Sagittula sp. P11: one gene and its partner. Each later gene encodes a partner of the first gene's protein in a complex. Links are inferred from orthologs where the notes say so. Each region holds a gene or a part of one and is shown on either strand. Other genes may lie near its edges. The genes, in order: CDO87_RS09195 and dnaN.

Region 1 (9,203 bases):
GACGGCGAACAGTTCGTCCCGCGCCTCATGCAGCCGCTGTCGCTGTCCTATGACCACCGTGCCATCGACGGCGCGCTTGCCGCACGCTTCTGCGTGACGCTCAAGACGCTGCTCGGCGACATGCGCAAGCTGATGTGGTGAGCGACATGGACATCAAGGTACCCGATATCGGCGATTTCAAGGACGTTCCCGTGGTCACGGTCCTCGTCTCGGTGGGCGACACCGTGGCGGAAGAGGACGCCCTGATCGAACTGGAATCCGACAAGGCGACCATGGAGGTGCCCTCTTCGGGCGCCGGCAAGGTCAAGGAAATCAAGGTGAAGGAAGGCGACCGCGTGTCCGAGGGCGACGTGATCGTCGTGCTCGAAGGCGCGTCGGGCGGCTCCGGCGGCCCGGAGTCCGGCGACAGCGAAGGCAAGTCCGAGGAGAAGGCCCCCGCCAAGGAGGCGCCGAAGGCCGTCGAGGCCAGCGGCACCGCCACAGGCCCCGGCGATGTCCACGCCGAGGTGGTCGTTCTGGGCTCCGGCCCCGGCGGCTACACGGCTGCGTTCCGTGCGGCGGACCTCGGCAAGTCGGTGGTGCTGATCGAGAAGTACGACAGCCTAGGCGGCGTCTGCCTCAACGTCGGCTGCATCCCCTCGAAGGCGCTTCTGCACATGGCCAAGGTCATCACGGAGGCGGAGGAGACCGCGCACCACGGGCTCAAGTTCGGCAAGCCGGAGATCGACCTCGACGCGCTGCGCGGCTTCAAGAACGAGGTGGTCGGCAAGCTGACCGGCGGCCTCGACGGGCTGGCCAAGCAGCGCAAGGTCAAGGTGGTGAAGGGCTTCGGCAAGTTCACCGGGCCGAACATGATCGACGTCGAGGGCACCTCGGTCAGCTTCGACCAGTGCATCATCGCCGCCGGATCGGAACCTGTGGCGCTGCCCTTCATCCCGCATGACGATCCGCGGGTGATCGACTCCACCGGCGCGCTGGAACTGGCCGACATCCCGAAGCGGATGCTGGTGCTGGGCGGCGGGATCATCGGGCTGGAGATGGCCTGCGTCTACGACGCGCTGGGGTCGAAGATCACGGTCGTCGAACTGATGGACCAGATCATCCCGGGCGCCGACAAGGACGTGGTCAAGCCGCTGATGCAGCGCATCAAGGGCCGGTACGAGAACATCTTCCTCAAGACCAAGGTCACCGGGGTCGAGGCGAAGGACGACGGCCTGCACGTCACCTTCGAGGACGAGAAGGGCGAGTCCTTCTCCGACACCTTCGACAAGGTCCTGGTGTCGGTGGGCCGCCGTCCGAACGGCAAGAAGATCGACGCCGACAAGGCGGGCGTGGCGGTGGACGACCGCGGCTTCATCGCCGTGGACAGCCAGCAGCGCACCGGCGTGTCGCATATCTTCGCCATCGGCGACGTGGTGGGCCAGCCGATGCTGGCGCACAAGGCGGTGCACGAAGGCAAGGTCGCGGCAGAGGTCTGCGCCGGAGAGAAGCGCCACTTCGACGCCTTGGTGATCCCGTCGGTGGCCTATACCGATCCGGAGGTCGCATGGGTCGGCCTGACGGAAACGCAGGCCAAGGAGCAGGGCATCAAGGTCGAGAAGGGCGTGTTCCCATGGGCGGCCTCGGGGCGGTCCCTGTCGCTGGGCCGGAGCGAGGGCATGACCAAGCTGCTCTTCGATCCGGAGGATCAGCGCGTCGTCGGCGGCTGCATCGTCGGCCCCAGCGCGGGCGACCTGATCGCCGAAGTGGCGCTGGCCATCGAGATGGGCGCCGATGCGGTCGACCTGGGCCACACGATCCACCCGCATCCGACCCTGTCGGAGACGGTGAACTTCGCGGCGGAGATGTTCGAGGGCACCATCACGGACCTCATGCCGCCCCGGAAGAAGAAGCACTGAGATCCTGTAGGGTGGGGCTTTGCGCCACCCTCCTTCCGAACGAAGCGGGGCGCGCCGATCACCGGCGCGCCCCTTCTTCGTCGAACCCTGTCACTAGATACGGAACAAGGGCTGCAGCAGACGCGGGAGGAAGCTGCGGAATTTCAGCGGCGCGTCGGTCACGGCAAGGCAGATGCAGTCGCCCGAGATGTCGGCCACGGGCATGTGCTGGGTGTCGCCGTCGGCGACCTCCACGTCGCCGCGGGCATAGCGGCCGTCCTCGTCTGAAAACGCGCCCTGCAGGACCAGCGTCAGCTCCAGCCCGTTGTGGCCGTGGTCCGGCACGGCGGTGCCCGCCGGGATATACAGCAGCCGTGCGGTGGCGCCCGGAGCGGTGGGCAGGATCGCCTGCTTCACGCCCATGCCCAGCGGACGCCAGCGCACGTCCTCCAGCCCGCCGCCGATGTAGTCGACCAGCGGGGCCGGAACGACCGGGTCGGTCTTCGGCATGTGGATCGGGCGCTCCTCGGGAGCGGCGCCGCGCACGGCGGCCAGCGCGCGGTCCAGCGCGCCGTCGTCCATCGCCACGGCGTCGGTGTCGTCCAGCAGCGCGCCGCCGACTGCCTCATGCGCCTCCACGGCGGCACGGCAGGTGTCGCACATCGACACATGCGCGGCGACAATCAGGTTCACCGCCTCGGGCAGGGTGCCCGCGGCATAGCCCATCACGAGGCTCTCGGTCAGGTGGTGCGTGATCTCCGTCATCTCTCGTTCTTTCCGTCCATGGCATGGCGCAGGCGGTCCAGCGCGAGCCGAATACGTGATTTTATCGTGCCCAGCGGAAGGCCGGTCTCGGCGGCGATCTCGCTGTGTGTCATCTCGCCGAAATAGGCCTTGTGGATCAGGTCGCGCTGTTTCGGCGGCAGCGCGGCCACGGCGGCACCCAGGGCCTCCGTCTCCTGTTGAAGCCCCAGCATCTCCGCCTGGTCGGGGTCCGGTTCCGGCCCCCAGGGCAGGTCCTCCGGTTCCGGGCGGCGGGCGCGGCGCAGCAGGTCGATGCGCTTGTTCCGCGCGATGGTGAACAGCCACGTCGCGGCAGAGGCGCGGTCGGGGTCGAACTGCGCGGCCTTCTGCCAGAGCGTCGTCATCACCTCCTGCACGCATTCCTCCGCCTGCGCGGCGTCGGCGCCGCTGCGGATCAGGAAGCCCTTCAGCCGCGGCGCGAAATGCGCGAACAGCGCGGCAAAGGCGGCTTCGTCCCGATGGTCGCGAATGCGGATCAGAAGCGCGGCCCAGGTGGCCTGCTCCTCTTCGCGTTCGCTGTCGGACTGTCTGTTCACGGCGGTCCTCTTCGGTCGTCTCACCCTTGATCGCCCGCCGCCCGCCGGGATGGCAGGGGGCAGGGAGTCGCAAGGGTCGGCGGTGTCGGTTGCGGTGAACATGCCCATCTTACGGAGGTGTGCGCCACCCGGATCACATTTTTTTCATCACCGCGTGCGGAGCTTGCGGCGCAGGCCGCGCCACGCGGGCGGCGTCAGTTTTTCCTTGCAAGTCACGGCTTAAAGTCATCCGTCCAGAGGGCTGTTGCGTAGACAACAGGCCAGTCATCAAGAAGGACCTGCCCATGCCGTTCGAAAACAGCCCGCTCGCGCCACGCCGCATCGCCGTCATCGGAGGCGGCATCTCCGGCCTCGGCGCGGCGTACATGCTGGCGGAGGACGCGCATGTCACCGTGTTCGAGGCAGAGCCGCGCCTTGGCGGGCACGCCCGGACCCGGATGGCGGGCAAGCGGGGCGACCAGCCGGTCGACACCGGCTTCATCGTGTTCAACTATGCCAACTACCCCCTTCTGACGCGCCTCTTCGACGACCTGGACGTGCCGGTGACCCCTTCGGACATGAGCTTTTCCGCCTCGCTCGGCGGCGGGCGCATGGAATACGGGCTGCGGAACCTGAAGGCGATCTTCGCCCAGAAGCGCAACCTGGGGAACCCGAAGTTCTGGGGGATGCTGCGCGACGTGATGCGGTTCAACGCCCGCGCGGTCGAGGTCGCCCGCGACCGCAGCCTGACGCTGGGCCAGTTCCTCGACGTGCTGGGCACCGGGGTGTGGTTCCGCGACTACTACCTCTTGCCGCTGTCCGGCGCGATCTGGTCGACCCCGACCGAGAAGATCATGGATTTCCCCGCCCACGCGCTTGTCACCTTCTTCCAGAACCACGCGCTGCTCAGCGCCACCGGCCAGCACCAGTGGTGGACGGTGCAGGGCGGATCGGTGGAATACGTGCGGCGGCTGACCGCGGCGCTTGTGGCGCGCGGTGCGACGCTCCGCCCCGACACGCCGGTGCAGGCGGTGCGGCGCGCGGGCGGCAAGGTGCGGATCAAGGTGCCCGGCGCCGACTGGGACACCTTCGACGAGGTGGTGATGGCCACCCATGGCGACACCTCCCTGCGCCTGCTCGAAGACCCGAGCGTCGAGGAACGCGCCGCCCTGTCGAAGGTCGCCTACCAGCCGAACCGCGTCGTCCTGCACGCCGACGAGACTTTGATGCCCAAGCGCCGCGCCGCGTGGTCGTCGTGGAACTACACCGAAGCCGCCGACAAGACGGTGGAGACCATCGACCTCACCTACTGGATGAACCGCCTCCAGCCGATCCCGGAAGAGGACCCGATGTTCGTCACCCTCAACAGCACCCGCCCGATCCGCGAGGACCTGATCTACGACGAGGTCATCCTGCGGCACCCGGTCTACGACGAGGGCATGTTGCAGGCGCAGGCTCAGGTCGCCCGCTTCAACGGTGCGCAGAACACGTGGTTCTGCGGCGCATGGATGCGCAACGGTTTCCACGAGGACGGTCTGGCCAGCGCCGCCGACGTGGCAGAGGCGATCCGCGCGGGCAACCGGCTCGGGGCGGTGGCATGACCGTCGACCTCATCCAGGCCCATACGTGGCACGGGCGGAAGGGGGCGCTGGAAAACGCCTTCCGCTATTCCGTCGACTACGTGCTCTTCGATGCGGAGGCGAAGGTGAAGGGCCCGCGGCTGTTTTCCCGCAACCGGCGCAACGTCGCCTCCGTTCAGGACAGCGACCACGGCGGCCCGCCGAAGCACGGGCGCGGTGCCCCTTGGGCGCGCGAGGTACTGGACCGTTACGGCATCGCGGCGAAGGGGCCGCTGATGCTGCTGACCCAGCCGCGCATCCTTGGCCACGTGTTCAACCCGGTGTCCTTCTGGCTGGCCTATGACGGCGACGCGCTGAAGGCGGTGATCGCCGAGGTCAGCAACACCTTCGGCGACCGGCATTCCTACCTCTGCCACAAGCCGGACGGCGCGCCCATCGGGCCGGGCGACGAACTGGCGGCAGAGAAGGTCTTCCACGTCTCGCCGTTCCAGCCGATTGCCGGGGGCTACACCTTCCGCTTCGACATCACGGCCAAGCGGATCGGCATCTGGATCGACCTCGACCACGACGGCGGCGGCCTGATCGCCACGCTGGTCGGCCCGCGCCGGCCGCTGACCAGCGGGCACCTGCTCTGGACCCTGCTGCGCCGTCCGTTCGGGTCGCGCCGTGTGCTGGCGCTGATCCACTGGCAGGCGCTGAAGCTGTGGTGGAAGGGCGCGCGCTACCGCAACCGCCCCGAACCGCCGAAGCCCGAGGTCTCCGGCCCGCATCACGAAAGGAAAGCCGCATGATGACGGCCGTCTGGCTCCTGACCGGCGCGTTCGTGGCGCTGGCCCTCGTCTGGCTGCGCGACCGGCTGGCGGGCTTCTCCGCACAGCGCCCCGCCGACTATGCCGATGCCCCCGGCGAAGCGATGGACATCCGCCGCCATCTGAACGGCGCGCTGGAAGCGGAGGGCGTGATCTACGGACCCACCGGCCGCGTCACATCCCGCTTCAGGGGCGATTTCGTCGCCACGTGGGAGGGCAACACCTGCGTCCTGCACGAACGCTACCTCTATGCCTCCGGCGTGGAGGAAGAGCGCGCCTGGCACCTCACGCTCGGCAACGACGGCCGCATCCGCGCCACGGCAGCGGACGTGGTGGGCGAGGGCAGCGGCCGGCAGAGCGGCCCGTCCGTGCAGATGCGCTACCGGCTGCGCCTGCCGGAGGACAAGGGCGGCATCGTGCTGAACGCCACGGACTGGATGTATCTCACCCCCGACGGGACCATCGTGAACCGCTCGCAGTTTCGGAAGTTGGGTCTGAAGGTTGCTGAACTCGTGGCGGTCATGCGCCGCAAGGAGGTTGTGTGAGAGACTGGAACGGAAAGCGCTACTGGATCGTGGGCGCAAGCGAAGGACTGGGCGCCGCACTGGCCCACAGGCTGAGCGAGGCGGGCGCCGAACTGATCCTCTCGGCCCGGTCGGAGGACAAGCTGCGCGCGCTGGCCGACAAGCTGCCCGGCAAGGCCGAGGTGGTCCCCGTGGATGTCACCGACGCCGAGGCGCTGGAAGAGGCCGCGCAGAAGATCGGGACGTTCGACGGCGTGGTGCAGCTTGCGGCGGTCTACTGGCCCTTCGGCGGCAAGGAATGGGAGGCGGAGCACGCCAATCTCATGGCCGACGTCAACTTCGGCGGGGCGATGCGGCTGGTGGGCGTGGTGGTGCCGCGCTTCGTGGCGCGCGGGTCCGGGCACATCGTGCTGACCGGGTCGCTGTCTGGCTATCGCGGCCTGCCGGGGGCCGCGGCCTATGTCGCGACCAAGTCGGGCATCATGGCGCTGGCGGAATCGCTTTACGCCGACCTCAAGGGCACCGGCGTCGACGTGCAGCTTGTGAACCCGGGCTTCATCCGCACGCAGCTGACCGAAAAGAACGACTTCAGGATGCCCTTCATCATGGAGCCCGAAGAGGCGGCGGACATCGTCTTCCGCCACATGAGCGGCAACAGCTTCCAGCGCGCGTTTCCTCGCATGTTCAGCCTGTTGTTCCGCGGCAGCCAGTTTTTGCCGGATTGGCTCTATTTCCGGCTGTTTGCTTAAGATCAAGGTGCCGTACCTCTTTTCGGTGCAGTGTCCGCCCTGATCAGACAGTGAAGGATGACCGCATGGACCAGATCAGCACAAGACAAGTGGCGGCCGTGATTCTCATGGCGCGCGAAATCGAACGGGGCGAGGGCGAGCTGCGCGGCCTGATCGACCGGATGGACGAAGAGGAAGCCGCGGCGCTGACCGCGATCATGTGGATCGGGCGCGGCTCGTTCGAGCCGGAGGAATTCGACGAGGCCTACCGCACCGCGCTGGCAGAGGCGACGGCGCCCACGTCGGACTACCTGATCGGCACGCCGCACCTCGCCGACAACCTTGAGGCCGGGCTGGACGCGCTGGGGTACAGCGTCACCGAGGAAGAAGACGACCTGATGCGGCGCGGCGCCTGACAGGGGCACACCGCCCCGCACGCCGTCAGCGCAGCGCGCGGCCCTTCAGGATCGCCTCGCTGCCGAAACGGGCGCGGATCTCGTCGGCGGCACGCTCCGCCTTTGCCCGCGCACCGGCCTGCGGATCGAGCAGATCGCCCGCACGATCCGCCTGGGCCTCGGGGACGAGGTCCGACAGACCCACGCCGATCAGCCGCCACGGCCCCGGTTCCTTCACCTGGTCGAACAGTGCACGGGACGCCCGGTAAAGCCGGTCGGCCATCTGCGTCGCGTCCGGCAGGGTCATCCGCCGGGTGAGGATGCTGAAATTCGTGCGCCGCAGCTTCAGCGTGACGGTGCGGCCGGCCATGCCCTTCGCCTTGGCGCGGTCCGTGGTCTTTTCCGACAGCCGCCACAGATGCCCGTCGAGGATATCCGCATCGGCGGTGTCCTCGTTGAAGGTCGTCTCGTTCGAGATCGACTTCACCGGCGCGTTGCGCGTGACCCGCCTGTGATCCTCGCCCCGCGCAAGGTGCCACAGCCGCGTGCCCATGGCGCCGAACCGCGCCTCGAGATCGCGGCGGTCCCAGCGCAAGAGGTCCTCGAAGGTGCGGATGCCCGCGCGGTCGAGGCTCTCCTGCCCGGCCTGACCCACACCCCACAACATGCGCACCGATTTCGGCCTGAGAAACGCCTGCGTCTCCGCCTTGCCGATCACGGCAAACCCGCGCGGCTTGTCGAGGTCGGAGGCGATCTTGGCCAGGAACTTGTTGTGCGAAAGCCCTATGGAGCCGGTCACCCCCAGCTCCGCCTGCATCCGCTTGACCAGACGCGCCAGCATGACGGCGGGCGGCGCGCCGTGCAGCCGCGTGGTGCCCGACAGGTCCATGAAGGCCTCGTCCAGCGACAAGGGCTCGATCGCCGGGGTCAGCTCTTCCATCATGGCTCGGATCTGGCGCGAGACGCCGACATAGACCTCCATCCGGGGCCTGATGATGACCGCGTCGGGGCAGAGCTGCAGCGCCTTGAACATCGGCATGGCCGAACGCACGCCGCGGATGCGCGCCACGTAGCAGGCCGTCGACACCACCCCGCGCCGCCCGCCGCCGATGATCACCGGCTTGTCGGCCAGCTCCGGATTGTCGCGCTTTTCGACCGAGGCATAGAAGGCGTCGCAATCCATGTGCGCGATGCTCAGCTCGGCCAGCTCCGGATGGGCGATCACGCGCGGCCGCCCGCAGGCGGGGCAGCGCGGTCCGCTGTCAAAGAGGGTCAGGCAGTCGCGGCACAGCGCGGGCATGGTCGGGTTATCCTTGCCGGGTCACCGGATAATCTGGCGCAAATCTCCGGCCATGCTTACATAAGTCGAAGATTATTTCCGAGAAAGGTCCTTCGATGCCCATTGAGTCGCTGATCGCCGAATTCCTCGGCGGGAACATCGTGTTCCTCCTGCTGGCGGTCTTTATCCTGCTTTGCATTTTCCTGGGCGTGCGGATCGTTCCGCAGTCCGAAAAACACGTGGTCGAACGCTTCGGGCGGCTGCGCGCGGTCCTCGGGCCGGGGATAAACTTCATCGTGCCCTTCCTCGACAAGGTCCGGCACAAGATCTCGATCCTCGAACGCCAGTTGCCCACCGCCTCGCAGGACGCGATCACCATGGACAACGTCCTGGTGGAGGTGGAGACCTCGGTCTTCTACCGCATCCTCGAACCGGAAAAGACCGTCTACCGCATCCGTGACGTGGACGCGGCCATCGCGACCACCGTGGCGGGCATCGTCCGCGCCGAGATCGGCAAGATGGAACTGGACGAGGTACAGTCGAACCGCGCCCGCCTGATCGCCGAGATCAAGATGCTGGTGGAGGACGCTGTCGACAACTGGGGGATCGAGGTGACGCGGGCCGAGATCCTCGACGTGAACCTCGACCAGGCGACGCGCGACGCGATGCTCCAGCAGCTCAACGCCGAACGC
Region 2 (9,321 bases), 270 kb from region 1 along the record:
GCCCCGCACTCAGCAGATGCCGGTTCAGCAACAGGCTGCGTCCCGCCGTCAGGCCCATGTCCAGAAGGAAGAGGCATAGGATGCCAGTGAAGGGGGTGACGACGAAGGGGGCGATCATCTCCATCCCCTGGTCCTGTGTCAGCGTGCCGATCAGGAACGCCCCGGCAAGCAACACGATGGACCCATTGGCGAAGAGGTCGCGCATCGGCACGCTGCCGGAGGACCCCTGCTGCCCGAAACGGTGCGCGATCCAGAGCGCCGAGAGGATCGCGGGCACTTCCATCGTGGCAGCGACGGCAACCATGAAGCCATCGGACGCGACGCCGGTGAGTTGAAGCAGGCTGGAGGCCGCGACAAAGGTCACGATGGAGATCGACCCGTAGTGCCCGGCCACGGCGGCGGCGTTCAACGCATTCAGCCGCGTCATGCTGCGCAGCAGGCCGTAGGCGATGAACGGAATCGCGAAGGACAGCAGCAGCCCTGCGCAAAGTGCAGCGAAGACCTCGGTGTTCAGGCCATTGTCCGCAAGGCTGTGACCGCCTTTGAATCCGATGGCCAGCAGGAGGTAGATGGACATGAACTTGGCCGCGCCTTCGGGGATGGACAGATCGCTGCGGACCACGGCGGCCACGAGCCCAAGGACGAAGAAAAGGATTGTCGGCACCATCAGGTTGCCGACGAGGCTGTCGAATATCTGCATCGGTCGAAACTCCGGGAAGGGTTTCAGCCCTGTTGCCCGGATTTCTGGCATAGCTTAAATACAAATGGATGAGCAGTTGAATAGCTTGGAGCTATGAATGCGGCCGACCCTGCGCCAGATGGAATACATCGTCGCCGTGCACCAGCTTGGCAGTTTCGGGCTGGCCGCCGAAAAGCTGCATGTCAGCCAGCCAAGCCTGTCCAACCAGGTTGCGGCGGTCGAAACCGACATGGGCGTCCGGCTGTTCGACCGCGGGCGCGCCGGGGCGCGGACAACGGCCCGGGGGCTGGAGTTCGTGACCCGTGCCCGCCGCATCCTGTCGGAGGTCGAGGCCCTGCGCAGCACGATGCTGTCGGACCTGCCCTTCGGAGGGCGGCTCCGGCTGGGCGTGCTGCCCTCCATCGGGCCCTACCTGTTGCCTCAGGCGATGAAGGCGCTGCACGAAGACGAACCCGAACTGCGCGTGATCGTGCGCGAGGAAAACACCCTCAGCCTTGATGAGGGGCTGCGAAATGGCCGGTTCGATGCGGTCATTTCCACGCCCGAGGATCACCCCAACACCTTCCAGCGGCCGCTTTTCGTCGAACCGCTGTGGGTCGCTGTCGCGCAGGATCATCCGCTGGCCGGGCGCAGCCGGATCGGGGCGGCGGACCTTGCCGGCCAGCGGCTTCTGACGCTGGACACCGGCCACAGGCTGGCGCGGATCGTCTATGGCATCGCGGGCGCCAGCGGGGCGACGGTCTCGGACGACTACGAGGGGACGAGCCTCGATTCCATCGTGCTGATGGCTGCCACCGGCGCAGGCATCGGCATCCTTCCGGACCTCTTCGCCCGGCGGCAGGGCATCCACCGGAGCGAAGTCCGGGTCATGCCACTGGAGATGCCGGATGCGGACCGCACGATCAGCCTGCTGGTGCCGGTGGATCGGTCCGAGGGTCTGGCCGACCACATGGCGGGCATCCTGCGCGGCGCGGCCGAGACGCTTGACCTGGCGGTGGCGCGCGGCTGAGGCGGGGCGGGGGCCCAGGCGAGGCCATCTTCGCAGTGAGCCTCCTATTTACGCACATCGCAACGGCGCCGGTTCTCTGACCCCAGGTTTGACCGCCACGTACAGGCAAAGACCTGATTGACCCCTAAAAATTGGGTTTGCGGCGCGCGAGTTCCTCTCAAATGCGCTGTCCCGTGCTTGGCGGCACCCAAAAGACGCGCCCCATTCCCCACACAAAATCACCGGTTTCTGCGCGCCTGCGCACAGACGGTACGGGTTCTTCACCAATTCCAATTCATCGCGAAGGTCCCACATTGAGTGCAATGACAAACGGAGCGTCCCATGACCTTTAGACCTGTCTCGGCCACCACCAAAGCGCAGCCCGCCATCGAAGGCGCCGGCGTCCATCTGCATCGTGTCTTCGGCTTCGGTGATCCGTCGCTGACAGACCCGTTCCTGATGATGGACGACTTCCGCAACGACGATCCGCGGCTCTATTCGAAGGGATTTCCCTGGCACCCGCATCGCGGCATCGAAACCATCACCTACGTGCTCGACGGCGAGGTCGAGCATTCGGATTCGCTTGGCAACAAGGGCCGCCTCGGCGCCGGCAGCGTCCAGTGGATGACCGCCGGGTCCGGGATCGTGCATCAGGAAATGCCTTTCGGCAATGCCAAGGGCCAGATGCACGGGTTCCAGCTTTGGGCAAACCTGCCGTCTTCGCTGAAGTTGACTGCGCCGCGCTATCAGGACATCACCGGCAGCGACATCCCCATCGAGGGAGATGACGACGGCACGACGGTCAAGGTCATCATCGGCTCGTTCTGGGGCAAGACCGGCCCGGTCGACGGCATCGCGGCCAACCCCATGCTGCTCGACGTGTCGATCCCCGCAGGCCGCCGCAAGGTTCTGCCGGTCGATACCCGGTCAAACGCGCTGGCTTATGTGTTCGCCGGCTCCGGGACCTTCCGCGACGCCAGCGATCCGGTGGGCATCAAGGTCGAGAAGGAGTACCGCGGGCAGGAACTCAACATCCGCGACATGACCGGAAACCGCACGCTGGTCCGGTTCGGCTCGGGCGACGAGATCACCGTTCAGGCGGGCGACGAAGGCATCCGCTTCCTGCTGATGACCGGGCGCCCGATCCAGGAACCCGTCGCCTGGCACGGCCCCATCGTCATGAACACGCAGGATGAATTGCGGCAGGCTTTCAAGGAACTGAACAACGGCACGTTCATCAGGAACGCTTGACCGCGCCGGCAACCGCCTAAGTCCAACTCAAAGGAAGGAGATCAACATGGCACAACCCAAGATCGCAATCGTTTTCTATTCGACCTACGGCACCAACCATTCCGTCGCACTCGCGGCAGCAGAGGCAGCCGAGGCAGCCGGTGCCGAAGTGCGCCTGCGCCGCATCCCGGAAACCGCCCCCAAAGAGGTCGTCGAGGGGCAGGACGCCTGGAAGGCGCAACTCGAAAAGATGAAGGACATCCCGGAGGTCACGGCGGATGACATGGAGTGGGCGGACGGCTACTTCTTCTCGGCCCCGACGCGCTTCGGCGTGGTCGCAAGCCAGATGCGCGCGTTCATCGACACGCTCGGCGGGCTGTGGGGATCTGGCAAGCTGGCCAACAAGACCTTCACCGCCACGACAAGCGCCCAGAACCCGCATGGCGGGCAGGAGACGACCCTCCTGAGCCTCTACACCACCGCGATGCACTGGGGCGCGATCATCGTTGCACCGGGCTACACCGACGAGTCGATCTTTGGTGCCGGCGGCAACCCCTACGGTTTCTCGACCAAGCCGGACGGTTTCGACGACGCCGGCAAGGCTGCCCTTGCCCATCAGGCAAAACGGCTTGTGGAGATGACGGCCAAACTGGTCGGCTGACGAAAAAAAGAAAGGTCGCGCAAACCCTTGCGCGACCTCCACATCTTGCGAGGGGTGCGCAATGCCATGCGCGCCCCTTTTCTTTTTCAGAAGTCCAGATTCTCTACCGACAGGGCGTTCTGCTGGATGAAGTCGCGGCGCGGTTCCACCACGTCGCCCATCAGCTTGGTGAACAGGTCGTCGGCTTCGGTCATGTCGTCGATGGTCACCTTCAGCAGCGTCCGGGCGTTCGGGTCCAGCGTGGTTTCCCAAAGCTGGTCCGGGTTCATTTCACCCAGCCCCTTGTACCGCTGCAGCGACAGGCCTTTTTCGCCTTCTTCCAGGATCGCCTTGAGCAGTTCGAGCGGACCGTGGATCAGCTGTCTGCGGTCCTTGCGCTCGAGCGTCGCGGGGCTGCCGTAGACCGCCTGAAGGCTCTCGGTCAGGGTGCCGGTCCGGCGTGCCTCTCCGGAGCGGAGCATCGGGCCGTCCAGCGTCCGCACCTCTTCGACACCGCGCAGGATACGGGCAAGGCGGACGCCCTTGTCCTGCGTGATGCGACCGATCCAGCCACGCTCGTATTCCAGGGCCACGAGGTCGAGACGTGCGGCGACCTTGTCGGCGACGCCCTGCAGGTCCGAATCCACGGCACCGGGCACAAAGGCCCCGGCAATGGCGGCCTGTTCGAGGATGTGGCGCGGGTAGTGCGTCGGGAAGGCGTCGAGGACACGCTTGAGCTGACGCGCCTCCTCCACCACACGCACGAGATCCTGGCCGCCGATTACCTCGCCATTGCCCTGCAAGAGCTGCGCGTTCTCGATGCCCTGCTGGATCAGGTAGTCCTCAAGCGCGGTCTGGTCCTTCAGGTAGACCTCCGACTTGCCGCGCGCGACTTTGTAGAGCGGCGGCTGCGCGATGTAGAGATAGCCGCCCTCGATCAGTTCGGGCATCTGGCGGTAGAAGAACGTCAGCAGAAGCGTCCGGATGTGCGCACCGTCCACGTCCGCGTCGGTCATGATGATGATCTTGTGATAGCGCAGTTTCGAGATGTTGAACTCGTCCCGGCCGATGCCGGTCCCGAGCGCCATCACGAGGTTGCCGATTTCCTGGCTGCCCAGCATCCGGTCGAAGCGGGCCCGCTCCACGTTCAGGATCTTGCCGCGCAGGGGAAGGATGGCCTGCGTCCGGCGGTCACGTCCGGTCTGGGCAGAGCCGCCGGCGGAGTCACCCTCGACCAGAAACAGTTCGGTCTTCGAGGCGTCCTTTTCGGAACAGTCCTTCAGCTTGGCGGCGTTGAACGACACGTCCATCGCGGTCTTGCGGCGGGTCAGTTCGCGCGCCTTGCGGGCGGCTTCTCGGGCCATGGCGGCCTCGATGATCTTGCCGGTGATCTGCTTGGCCTCGGTTGGGTTTTCCTCGAACCATTCGCCCAGCTTCTCGTTCATCAGAGATTCCACCGCCGGGCGGACCTCGGACGAGACCAGCTTGTCCTTGGTCTGGCTGGAGAATTTCGGATCGGGCACTTTCACGGACAGGACTGCCGTCAGACCTTCACGGGCGTCGTCGCCGGTGAAGTTGATCTTCTCCCGCTTCGCGATCCCGCTTTCCTGCGCATACTTCTGCAACTGGCGGGTCAGCGCACCACGGAAGCCCGCAAGGTGGGTGCCGCCGTCTCGCTGCGGGATGTTGTTGGTGAAGGGCAGGACGTTCTCGTGATAGCTGTCGTTCCACCACATCGCGACCTCGACACCGATGCCGTCCCTTTCGCCTTCCATGTAGATCGGCTCCGGCATGACGGCCTGCTTCGAGCGGTCGAGGTATTTGACGAATTCACGTACCCCGCCCTCGTAGTGCAGCTCGATATGCAGCGGTTCGGCCGGGCGGTCGTCTTCGAGAATGATCCGCACGCCGGAGTTCAGGAAGGCCAGTTCGCGCAGGCGCTTTTCCAGCGTGTGGAAATCGTAGTCGAGGTTGGAGAAGGTGCCCGTGGACGCGAGAAAGCGCACCTCTGTGCCCTGCTCGCCCTCGGCATCGCCGACGACGCGAAGGTGTTCCGTGGTCTCGCCGTGCTCGAACTTGGCGTAGTGCTCCTTGCCATTGCGCCAGATGCGCAGCTCGAGCCAGACGGAGAGCGCGTTCACCACCGACACGCCCACGCCGTGCAGACCGCCGGAGACCTTGTAGGAATTCTGGTCGAACTTACCGCCGGCGTGCAGCTGGGTCATGATGACCTCCGCGGCCGAGACCCCCTCTTCGGTGTGGATGTCGGTGGGAATGCCGCGTCCGTTGTCGCGCACCGATACGCTGGAATCCGCGTGGATCTTCACGTGAACGTAGTCAGCGTGTTTGGCCAGAGCCTCGTCGATGCCGTTGTCCACGACCTCGTAGACCATGTGGTGCAGACCCGAACCGTCGTCCGTGTCGCCGATGTACATGCCGGGACGCTTGCGGACCGCTTCCAAGCCCTTGAGAACCTTGATGGAATCGGCGCCGTATTCGTATGCTTCGCTCGGCTGGTCGGACATGCCCATTTCCCTTGTTATTTTGCCCCGATTTATAGACTCCGGGCCGGGGAATGTCACGTCTCAGACACAAGATTTGGTATAAAGTTCAGGGTTTTGAAACTACGGATCCGGAGGGCCCTTCAGAGACCTCCAGCGCCTGCGCCCGGTCGCCCAGTTCGGCGAAAAGTTCCGGTCCCGTCCCGGTCATCCAGGCCTGTGCGCCCAAAGCGCTTATCTCGTCGAAAAGGGCGGCGCGGCGTCCGGCGTCGAGGTGCGCGGCGACCTCGTCCAGCAGCAGGATCGGCGGGTGCCCTTCGTCCGCCGCAAGCGCCCGGGCGTTCGACAGGATCAGCGAGATCAGCAGCGCTTTCTGTTCACCGGTCGAGCAGTCGGCGGCAGGCACCCCCTTGGCCGCGAAGGTGCCGATCAGGTCGGCGCGGTGGGGACCCACAAGCGTCCGCCCCGCCGCCAGATCCCGCCTGCGGCTTTCCTCCAGCGCGACGCGAAGATCGGCGGCAGAGCCGGGCATCTCGCCGTCGCCATGCACGAGGTCCAGCGTCGCGGCCGGGAAGCGCGTCTCGGCGCCGTCCTGCGCCTCTGCGATCCGGTCGAGCGCGGCCAGCCGGTTGACGTGCAATGCTGCCCCTGCCTCTGCCATCTGGCGTTCAAGGGCCGTGTACCAGTGCGGGTCCCGAACCATGTCCTTCAGGAGCCTGTTACGTTCCCGCATCGCCTTGTCGTAGTCGAGCGCCGCCTGCGCGTGATCGGGGAAAAACGACAGGGCGATCCGGTCGAGGAACCGCCGCCGCCCCTCCGCCCCTTCGATCCACAGCCGGTCCATGGCGGGGATGAGCCAAACCGCGCGGGCGATCCGTCCAAGGGCAACCTGGCTGGCCTGCTTGTCGTCTATACGCACATTGCGCGCCGCGCCGCCTTCGGACGTAAACGCGATTTCGTGCGTACCTTGCGGATTTTCCAGCGTCCCGGTGATCTTCCAGCCAAGGGATTCCGGTCGCCGGGCCATGTCCTGCGCCGACGCCCGCCGCAGACCCCGCCCCGGCGAGAACAGGGACACGGCTTCGATCAGGTTGGTCTTGCCCGACCCGTTCGGACCCCAGATCGCCACCGGACGGTGATCGACGTCGATGACCACCCGCTTGTGCGAGCGGAAATGCGACAGGCTCAGGTGCGACAGGTGCACGGTTGCGCCCCTGGCTGGTGGTTCGAAGGGGTATGTCTGCCCGAGGCCGCGATTCTTCGCTGAAAAATCGGCGCTCTCCCGGTCACACGCGCATCGGCATTACCACGTAGACCGCGCTGGTGTCGTTGCCTTCCCGCATCAGGGTCGGATCGCCGGACGAGTTGAACATGAATACCGCGTTCTCCCGGTCCACCTGGCTGGCGATTTCCAGCAGGTATTTCGCGTTGAAGCCGATCTCCAGCCGCTCGTCGCCGTAGGCAACCGCCAGTTCTTCCTCTGCCGCGCCGCTGTCGGGGGCGTTGACCGACAGGATGAGCCGGTCCTCGTCAAGCTGCAGCTTCACAGCGCGCGACCGTTCCGACGACACGGTAGCCACACGGTCGACCGCCTTGGCGAACTCGGAGGCGTCGACTTCCAGCTTGCGTGTGTTGCCCTGCGGGATGACGCGTGTGTAGTCGGGGAAGGTGCCGTCGATGACCTTCGAGGTCAGCGTGATGTCGGGTGTCGCGAACCGGACCTTGGTTTCGGAGACGGAAACGGCGATATCCATGCCGTCCTCGTCGAGAAGCTTGCGCATTTCACCCACGGTCTTGCGGGGGACGATCACGCCGGGCATGTCCGCGGCGCCGTCGGGCAGCGGCGCGTCGATGCGGGCCAGCCGGTGGCCGTCGGTCGCGACGCAGCGCAGGGCCGGACCGCCATCGCCGTCGGCCACATGCATGTAGACGCCGTTCAGGTAATACCGTGTTTCCTCGGTCGAGATTGCGAACTTGGACTTGTCGAACAGGCGGCGGAGGACTTCGGCCTTGGCGGTGAAGTTCGAGCCGTATTCGGACGATGCCATGACCGGGAAGTCTTCTTTCGGCAGCGTCGCGAGGCTGAAGTTCGAACGGCCCGCAGACACTGTCAGCCGCCCGGTGCCCGGTTCCTCGGCAAGGGCAACAAGCGATCCGTCCGGCAACTTGCGAACGATCTCGTGCAGGGTGACGGCGGACACCGTGGTGCCGCCCGGCTTCTCGACCTGGGCCACGGCCTTGTCGAGAACCTCGATATCGAGGTCGGTGGCGCGGAACGTGACCGTCTCGCCTTCCGCCTCGATAAGGACGTTGGCCAATATCGGAATGGTATTGCGCCGCTCCACGACCGATTGCGCCTGCGCGACCGCGCGCAGAAGCGCCGCCCGTTCCATGCTGATCTTCATCGCACTACACCCTCTCCGCCAGTCCGGACGCGCACGTTAGCGCGGAGCGGACCCCGCTCCAAGCCGGTTTTCGCCATTTGTCTGTTGGATTTCCGGAAGCGTCAAGGCGCGCCGCCCCGAAACGGCGTGCCACGGCTCCAAGTGTTGTGAGGCAGACTCAGGATGCGCCTTTTCAGGCCTCCAGAGCGCGGCGCAGCATCTCCACATCTTCGTCGATCTGGCCGTCCTGCTGGCGCAGCTCTTCGATGCGCCGCACGCCGTGCATGACGGTGGTGTGGTCGCGCCCGCCAAAGCGGCGGCCGATCTCCGGAAGGGACCGCGATGTGAGCTGCTTGCACAGGTACATGGCCACCTGCCGCGGACGGGCAAAGTTGCGGACCCGCTTCGGCCCGATCATGTCCGACAGGCGGATGTTGTAGTGCTCGGCCACCTTGCGCTGGATCTCGTCGATGGAGATCTTGCGCTCCGACGCGCGCAGCACGTCGGCAAGACTGTCCTGCACGAGATCCATGTTGATCGGTTTGCCGACCAGCGAGGCGAAGGCGAACAGACGGGTCAGCGCCCCTTCGAGCACGCGCACGTTCGTCGAGATACGATGCGCGAGGAATTCAAGCACGCCATCGTCGATCTGCAGGCCCGGGTGCATGCCGCGATAGACCTCGACCTTCGACTGCAGGATGCCGAGGCGGAGTTCGTAATCGGTCGGATGCAGGTCGACGACGAGGCCGGACTGAAGCCGCGAACGGATGCGGTTTTCCAGGTCCTTGATCTCGTCCGGGGCACGGTCGGCGGAAATGATGATCTGCTTGTTCTGGTCCACGAGCGCATTGAACGTGTGGAAGAACTCTTCCTGCGTG

What was found.
Region 2: the proteins of CDO87_RS09195 (region 1) and dnaN are in contact, whole or in part, in a solved structure (PDB 1OK7), measured with the Escherichia coli proteins. The link is inferred for Sagittula sp. P11 from one-to-one orthologs.

Annotation. Positions count from the first base shown.
Region 1 is NZ_CP021913.1:1,878,054-1,887,256, reverse strand. The notes cover bases 6,406-9,203. They hold CDO87_RS09195 (DNA polymerase IV), read right to left. Parts: upstream 8,533-9,203; coding sequence 7,279-8,532; downstream 6,406-7,278. Other genes in these bases: CDO87_RS09190 (SPFH domain-containing protein), read left to right, coding at 8,628-9,203; CDO87_RS09200 (DUF3775 domain-containing protein), read left to right, coding at 6,924-7,253; CDO87_RS09205 (SDR family oxidoreductase), read left to right, coding at 6,406-6,858. Also shown: aceF (dihydrolipoyllysine-residue acetyltransferase), read left to right, coding at 1-141; lpdA (dihydrolipoyl dehydrogenase), read left to right, coding at 147-1,898; CDO87_RS09230 (ChrR family anti-sigma-E factor), read right to left, coding at 1,992-2,642; CDO87_RS09225 (sigma-70 family RNA polymerase sigma factor), read right to left, coding at 2,639-3,325; CDO87_RS09220 (NAD(P)/FAD-dependent oxidoreductase), read left to right, coding at 3,502-4,797; CDO87_RS09215 (DUF1365 domain-containing protein), read left to right, coding at 4,794-5,567; CDO87_RS09210 (DUF3833 family protein), read left to right, coding at 5,567-6,130; more of CDO87_RS09205, read left to right, coding at 6,127-6,405. UniProt on the Escherichia coli protein: Poorly processive, error-prone DNA polymerase involved in translesion repair and untargeted mutagenesis. Copies undamaged DNA at stalled replication forks, which arise in vivo from mismatched or misaligned primer ends.
Region 2 is NZ_CP021913.1:2,144,188-2,153,508, reverse strand. Bases 6,406-9,321 are described here. They hold dnaN (DNA polymerase III subunit beta), read right to left. Parts: upstream 8,465-9,321; coding sequence 7,346-8,464; downstream 6,406-7,345. Other genes in these bases: dnaA (chromosomal replication initiator protein DnaA), read right to left, coding at 8,637-9,321; recF (DNA replication/repair protein RecF), read right to left, coding at 6,406-7,263. Outside these bases: CDO87_RS10525 (sodium-dependent bicarbonate transport family permease), read right to left, coding at 1-700; CDO87_RS10520 (hydrogen peroxide-inducible genes activator), read left to right, coding at 798-1,709; CDO87_RS10515 (pirin family protein), read left to right, coding at 2,031-2,939; wrbA (NAD(P)H:quinone oxidoreductase), read left to right, coding at 2,986-3,579; gyrB (DNA topoisomerase (ATP-hydrolyzing) subunit B), read right to left, coding at 3,666-6,083; more of recF, read right to left, coding at 6,169-6,405. UniProt on the Escherichia coli protein: Confers DNA tethering and processivity to DNA polymerases and other proteins. Acts as a clamp, forming a ring around DNA (a reaction catalyzed by the clamp-loading complex) which diffuses in an ATP-independent manner freely and bidirectionally along dsDNA.